Victivallis lenta: one gene and its partner. The protein of the gene in region 2 interacts with the protein of the main gene of each other region in a pairwise test. Links are inferred from orthologs where the notes say so. Each region holds a gene or a part of one and is shown on either strand. Other genes may lie near its edges.

Region 1 (3,847 bases), on a different replicon or contig from region 2:
CGGCAACCACGGGGCCGAGCTGGTGCAGCTCGTCGATCCGGCGCAGGATCTCCCAATCCTGCTCCGGCGTCTTCGCAAATCCGAAGTCGGGATCGACATAGATCTTCTCATCGGCCACGCCGGCGGCCAACGCCTTCGCTTTCGCCCCGGCCAGCTCCGCGACGACAGCCGCGACCGGATCGTCGCCGTAGTCGTGGAACTCGGAATTCCTCATATTCTGCGGCGTTCCGCGCGAATGCGCGATGATCAGCGCCGCATCGGACGCCGCGACCACGTCCGCCATATCCGGCGAAAAACGCAGCATCGAAACGTCGTTGATCATGTCGACGCCGCAATCCAGCGCCGCCCGGGCGACCCCGGCCTTGCGCGTATCGACCGACAGAATCGCCGACGGGCGCAGCTTCCGGAGCTCGCGGAGCACCGGAACAACCCGCAGCGACTCCTCGTCCGCCGGAATCACCGCCGCGCCGGGGCGGGTCGATTCCCCGCCGATGTCGAGCAGGTCGGCCCCCTCGTCCAGAAGGGCCAGCGCCCGGTCCACCGCCGTCGCCGGCGAAGAAGCGCCTCCCTCGCTGAACGAATCGCCGGTCACATTGACGATTCCCATCAGCAGCGGACGCGTACGTTCATGCATAATTTCATCGAGACGGGGCATTACTCCTCGCTTTCTCCCGGCTGCTCCGGAACGTCTTCGCCCGGAACTGCCGGTTCTTCCGGCATCGCTGCCGCTTCCGCCAACACATTGTCGGCCTTGTTTTCGATTTCGCCGTCAACCGTGACGGCCGTCTTTTCGATTTCAACCTTGACCAGTTTCGCGACGCCGGTGATCCGGTCGCCGTTATTGAGGTTCATGATCCGGACCCCCTTCGACGCACGGCCGACCGTGCGGATCTCGCTGGCCGGAATGCGGACGAGCTGTCCGCGCTCGGTGGTCAGCAGAATCTCGTCGTCGTCGGTCACCTGCACGACGGCAAGCACATGCTCACCCTCGCGCAGCTTGATGTTCACGACCCCCTTCGCTCCGCGGTTCGTCTTGCGGTAGGTGCTGACGAACGAGCGCTTGCCCATGCCGCCGTCGGTGACGACCAGCACCTCGGGACCGCTGCCGAAGACCGGACCTTCCTCGTCCGTCTCGACTTCGACTTCGACTTCCGTTTCGGTTTCGCCTTCCTCACCGGTCATTTCGGCTTCGGTATAGACATGCTCGCGGATGACCTCCATGCTGACCACGGAGTCGCCGTCGATCTTGAAGCGCATGCCGGTCACGCCGCGGGCCGTGCGGCCCATCGGGCGGATCTGCTCGTCGTCCTGGTCGAAGAGGCACGCCATGCCGAGCCGGGTAGAGAGCAGAATCTCGTTGCCGTTCTCGCTGATGCCGGCGCCGATCAGGTCGTCGTCCTCTTCGATGACGAGCGCGCGCAGCCCCACGCGGCGCAGGTTCTTGAACAGCGCAAGCTCGCTCTTCTTGATGTAGCCCCTGCGCGAGGCCATGACGATGTATTTGTTCGGGTCGTCGAACTCGTCCGGAGAGACGGTCAGCATCGCGCAGATCTTCTCGCCGGGCTCGACCTTGATCATGTTCACGATCGCCTTGCCCTTGCCGGTCCGCGAACCCTCCGGAATCTCATAGACGTTCAGCCAGTACATGAAACCGCGGTCCGTGAAGAAGAAGATCAGATCGTGGCTGTCCGCATTGAACAGGTGCTCGACGTAATCCTCCTCCTTGGTCTCCATGCCGATGATGCCCTTGCCGCCGCGGTGCTGCGTGCGGTAGGTGTCGCTCGGAACCCGCTTGATATAGCCGGTATTCGACACGGTGATCACGCAGCTGTGGCGCGGAATCAGGTCCGCGATGTTCAGGTCGGAGTCGTCGACCGTGATTTCGGAACGGCGCGGGTCGCTGTACTTGTTCTTGATCTCGATCAGCTCCTCGCGGATCACGCCGAGCCGCATGTCGCGGCTGGCCACGAGCTTGCGCAGATAATCGATCTTGACCTGAAGCTCGTCGAACTCGGCCTGAACCACTTCGACGGCCAGACCGGTCAGCTGGTGCAGCCGCATGTCGAGGATCGCGTCGGCCTGAATCTGCGTGAACGCGAAGCGGGCGATCAGGTTCGTCTGCGCCTCCTGCCGGTTGCGCGACTCACGGATGATCTGCACGACTTCGTCGATGTTCGCCAGCGCCTTCAGCAACCCTTCGAGGATGTGGGAACGCGCTTCGGCCTTGTTCAGATCGAAAATCGCGCGGCGGAGCACGACTTCGAGCCGGTGGTCGATGTAAGCCTGCAGCACCTGCGCGAGGTTCATCGTGCGAGGCCGGTTGTGGTCAACCACGAGCATCGTGCAGCCGATCACGGTTTCGAGCTGGGTCTGGCTGTAAAGCTGGTTCAGGATCACGCTGCCCATCGCGCCGCGCTTGACGCCGATCTCGATGCGGAGACCGACGCGCTTGCTCGACACGTCGGTGATCGAAGAGATGCCGGTGATGCGCTTATCCTTCACGAGTTCGGCGATCTTCTCGACGAGCTGCCCCTTGTTGATCGCGTACGGAATCTCGGTGATGATGATCTGCTCGACGCCGTCCTTCTCGATGATGTCGGCCTTCGCGCGCAGCTTTACGCTGCCGCGTCCGGTCTGGTAGAACTGGCGCATCGAATAGCGGCCGCGAATGATCGCGCCGGTCGGAAAATCCGGGCCGGGCAGGTACTCCATGAGCTCGTCGACCGTCGCCTTCGGATTGTCGAGCAGACAGACCGTCGCGTCGATGACTTCGCCGAGGTTGTGCGGCGGGATGCTGGTCGCCATGCCGACGCCGATGCCGGTCGTGCCGTTGACCAGAAGCTGCGGGAAGCTGGCCGGAAGCACCTCGGGCTCCTTTTCCGACTCGTCGAAGTTCGGGATCATGTTGACGGTGTCTTTTTCGATGTCGAAAAGCATCTCTTCGGCGAGGCGCTCCATGCGGCACTCGGTGTAGCGGCTGGCCGCCGCCGGATCGCCGTCGATATTGCCGAAATTGCCCTGCCCCTCGATGAGCGGAGCGCGCATCGAGAAATCCTGCGCGAGGCGGACCAGCGCGTCGTAAATCGCGGAATCGCCGTGCGGGTGGTATTTACCCATGACCTCGCCGACCACGCGCGCGCACTTGACGGTCGCGTGAGACTTGCCGAGGTTCAGCATTTTCATCGCGTAGAGAATGCGCCGGTTCACCGGCTTCAGGCCGTCGCGCACATCCGGGATCGCCCGCCCGACGTTGACGCTCAGCGAATACTGCAGATATGCAGTATGCATGATGTCTTCAATATTGACGGGAATGTCCCTGGTCTCGAAATCGCTCATAACTTCTTCCTGCTTCCATATATGAAATTCGTTGCAATCACGTCATCGGCATCAAATGGAGTAATATACAGCGGCACACCCGTTTTGACAAGCGTTCCGCCTTGATTTGCAAAGGAATATCTGCATTTTTTGCGCCCGCGCGCGCCTTCGCGCGGCCAAGCGGCTGGAGTACATGCGGTTACCCGGCCCGCTCCCGGAGCCTTCCGCCTTTCGGAAAGCCGCTCCTGCGCGGGCCGGCAGGTCAGGACTTCCGGCCCGCGTAAGCAGCAAGTTCGCAGTACGACAGCGGACCGCCGAAGATATCGAGCGCCGAACCGACCGTGTAGGCGATCCGCCCCTTTCCGGCCCGCTCGATCTTGCCGATGTCGCCGAAGTTCGCAATGCCGCCTGCATAGACGCACGGAATCGGGCTCTCCGCCGCAAGCAGCGAAAGCAGCTCCTCGTCGATGCCGGCCTGCTTGCCTTCGACGTCAACGGCGTGAATCAGGAACTCGCAGGCGAAATCGCCGAG
Region 2 (3,469 bases):
CACCTCCGATACCGAGCGCAAGGTCGAGCGCGAGCGAACCCGTGCTGATGACCGGAACGTCCTGCTGGGCCGCGCCCGTATCGCCGAGGCGCATGATCGACCCTTTGCCGAAACTCTTCTCGATCTGGCCGATCGCAATCTGAAGGTTCTTGTCGCGGCTGCTATTCTTATCGGAGGCTTTGTTCTCTTTTTCCGCCATTTCCGTACTCCTGTAATATGATGGATGAGTGTTTCACGCACTGCGGCAATCGCGCCGCAATCAAATATCGAGGTCCTTGACGCCCGCCGCATGCTTTTCGATGTAGTCGCGCCGCGGTTCGACCACGTCGCCCATCAGAAGCGTGAACATCTGGTCGGCGATGATCGCATCCTCCATGGTGACCCGGATCATCTTGCGGGTTTCGGGGTCCATGGTCGTCTCCCACAGCTGTTCGGCGTTCATTTCGCCGAGACCCTTGTACCGCTGGATGCGCAGCCCGGTCTGCCCGTTCGAACGGACCAGCCGGAACAGCTCCTCAAGCGAATTGGCCGGCGTGCCGACGTTATCCGGGGTGGTAACCGTGAAGAGCTCCGCATCCTGGTCGAACACATTGCGCGGAGTCAGGTTGTGCGCGGCCAGCTCGGCGACCAGCGCCTCGCAGTTCGCCGCCTCGAAAATGTCGATGACATCGAAATGACGGGCAAGTTCCGCCGCGCGTTCGGCAGCGGCAGCCTCCGAAGCGGGATCGCCCGGAATGACTTCGGGGGCTGCGCCGGCCAGCCGGGTCTCCGCCTCATGCAGGAACGCGTGCTGCTCTTCGGCCGAATACAGATACTTCAGCGTATTCGTGCCGTCGGCCTCGCGCACGGTAATGTGGCTGATCGGACACCTGCCGTCCTCGCGGATCGCGTCGAAATACTCCTGCGGATCGATGCCGCAGCGGCGGAGTCCCTGCGAAACCTGTGCGGCGCGGGAATAGAGCTCGATGAGCGAAGAGAGCTGCTCCGGCGTCAGCTGCGAACCGTCCGCCGCCCTGACCGCCAGGTCCTCTCCGCCGAGCTGGACCAGGTAGCGGTCGAGCTGTTCCTCCGTATCGATGTACTGCTCTTTCTTCTTGCGGGTGACCTTGAAGAGCGGCGGTTTCGCGATGTAGACGTAGCCGGCCTCGATCAGCGGCTTCATCTGGCGGAAGAAGAAAGTCAGCAGCAAAGTGCGGATGTGCGAACCGTCGACGTCGGCATCGGTCATGATGACCACACGGTGATACCGCGCCTTCGAAACGTCGAACTCCTGCCCGATTCCGCAGCCGATTGCATAGATCAGCGACTGGATTTCCTTGTTTGCGAACACCTTGTCGATCCGCACCTTTTCGACGTTCAGCAGTTTGCCGCGAATCGGCAGGATCGCCTGGATCTTGCTGTCGCGCCCGGATTTCGCCGAGCCGCCGGCCGAGTCACCCTCGACGATGTAAAGTTCGCATTTGGAGGGGTCGCGGTTCGAGCAGTCAGCCAGTTTTCCGGGCAGCCCGAGCCCTTCGAGGGCTCCCTTGCGGCGGACGCTTTCGCGCGCCTTCTTGGCAGCCTCGCGCGCCCGCGCCGCCAGCATCGCGCTGTTGCCGATGTTCTGGGCGATCTGCGGATTCTCCTCGAGATAATCGCCGAGCTCCTCGTTGATGACCGAGGTCACGATGCCCTGCACTTCGGAATTGCCGAGTTTGGTCTTGGTCTGCCCCTCGAACTGCGGATCCGGCACCTTCACGCTGACCACGGCCGACAGCCCCTCGCGCACGTCGGTGCCCGAGAGCGTCGTGTCGTTCTTCATGCGCTCTTTGGTGTAATTGTTGATCGTGCGGGTCAGCGCCATCTGGAAGCCGGTCAGGTGGGTGCCTCCCTCGATGGTGTTGATGTTGTTCGCATAGCTGTAAACGTTTTCGGTATTGCCGTCGTTGTACTGCATGGCGACTTCGACGTCGATGCCGTTGCGCTCGCGGTGGAAGTAGATCACTTCCGGATTGATCAGCGTTTTGTTGGCATTCAGCATCGCGACGAATTCGCGGATGCCGCCCTCATAGTGGAAAACTTCGGAACGCTGCGGGTTGTCGGCTTCGAGCCGTTCGTCGGTGAAGACGATGCGGATGCCGCTGTTCAGGAACGCGAGTTCGCGCAGACGCTTGGCGAGGATATCCCGCACATAGACCACATCGGAAAAAATCGTCGCATCCGGCTTGAAGGAGACCTTCGTGCCGCGCTTCGCGGTCGGCCCGAGCTCCTTGAGCTGCATCGTCGTGACGCCGCGCTCGAAACGAATCCGGTACGCCTTGCCGCCGCGGTAGACTTCGACCTCCATCCAGTCGGACAGCGCATTCACGCAGGAGACGCCGACGCCGTGCAGGCCGCCCGAAACCTTATAGGAGTTATGGTCGAATTTGCCGCCCGCATGCAGGATGGTCAGCACAACTTCGACGGCCGGTTTGCCCTCGCCTTCGTGGATATCGACCGGAATGCCGCGCCCGTCGTCCTCGACCGTGATCGAATTATCCGGATGAATGGTGACCGCGACATGGCTCGCATACCCGGCGAGCGCTTCGTCGATCGAGTTGTCGACGACTTCGTAGACCAGATGGTGCAGTCCGCGCTGCCCGGTGTCGCCGATATACATCGAGGGGCGGACGCGAACCGCTTCGAGACCCTCGAGAACGGTGATCTTGCTGGCACTGTATTCGGATGCGGAACTGTTTATGTCAACGGTATTTTCGCTCATGTCTCCCACTCTCTTTCCAGGATTATTTCAACAGTTGGACAATATACAGCCTCCGCGGTGCAATTTCAAGAAAAAAGATTGCATATTTACGCGCGCGTGCTATGTTTTGTCACCAGAAACAACATACGGGGAGGCATCCGTGTCCGACATCCAGATCACCTACTTCGAAGAACTCAAGCGCAAACTCATCCATCTCTCTTCGCTCTGGATGGTTTTCGCAGTCGTGCTGATTCCGAACCGCTGGATCACGGCGGGGCTTTTCGCGTTTCTGCTGGCGGGAACGCTGTTGTGGGAACACGCCTACGCCTGCCGGCGGCCGGTACTGACTCCGCTCTACGGCTTTTTCTTCGGAAGGATGCTGCGGAAGGAGCCGGAACCCGGAGCCTGGATCGTCTCGGGCGGCAGCTACGTGCTTATGGCGGCGCTGCTGGTGACGGTGCTCTATGCGCCGCTTGCTGCCGGCGGAGCGCTGGCGGTCATGCTGACCGGGGATGCGGCGGCGGCACTGATCGGGCGCCGGTTCGGACGCCACCGGGCGCCGAACAACAAAAGCTGGGAGGGAGTGGCGGCGTTCCTGCTGGTCGGCGGCGGCGTGCTGGCGCTTTACCTTGCGTCTGTCGGAGCGCCGCCGCGATTGTTCCTTGCCGGAACGGCGGCGATCATTCCGGCCTGCGCTGCCAAACTTTTCGAAAAACAGCTGCATATCGACGACAACTTTTCGATTCCGGT

What was found.
Region 1: the proteins of gyrB (region 2) and gyrA interact in binary tests that used the Escherichia coli proteins (3 or more experiments, as listed by UniProt). The link is inferred for Victivallis lenta from one-to-one orthologs.

What each region holds. Positions count from the first base shown.
Region 1 is NZ_VUNS01000012.1:88,424-92,270, reverse strand. The notes cover bases 455-3,640. They hold gyrA (DNA gyrase subunit A), read right to left. Parts: upstream 3,337-3,640; coding sequence 655-3,336; downstream 455-654. Other genes in these bases: hisA (phosphoribosylformimino-5-aminoimidazole carboxamide ribotide isomerase), read right to left, coding at 3,578-3,640; folP (dihydropteroate synthase), read right to left, coding at 455-634. In the rest of the region: more of folP, read right to left, coding at 1-454; more of hisA, read right to left, coding at 3,641-3,847. UniProt on the Escherichia coli protein: A type II topoisomerase that negatively supercoils closed circular double-stranded (ds) DNA in an ATP-dependent manner to maintain chromosomes in an underwound state.
Region 2 is NZ_VUNS01000003.1:158,136-161,604, forward strand. The notes cover bases 1-3,062. They hold gyrB (DNA topoisomerase (ATP-hydrolyzing) subunit B), read right to left. Parts: upstream 2,741-3,062; coding sequence 260-2,740; downstream 1-259. Other genes in these bases: recA (recombinase RecA), read right to left, coding at 1-199; FYJ85_RS04470 (diacylglycerol/polyprenol kinase family protein), read left to right, coding at 2,880-3,062. In the rest of the region: more of FYJ85_RS04470, read left to right, coding at 3,063-3,469. UniProt on the Escherichia coli protein: DNA gyrase negatively supercoils closed circular double-stranded DNA in an ATP-dependent manner to maintain chromosomes in an underwound state.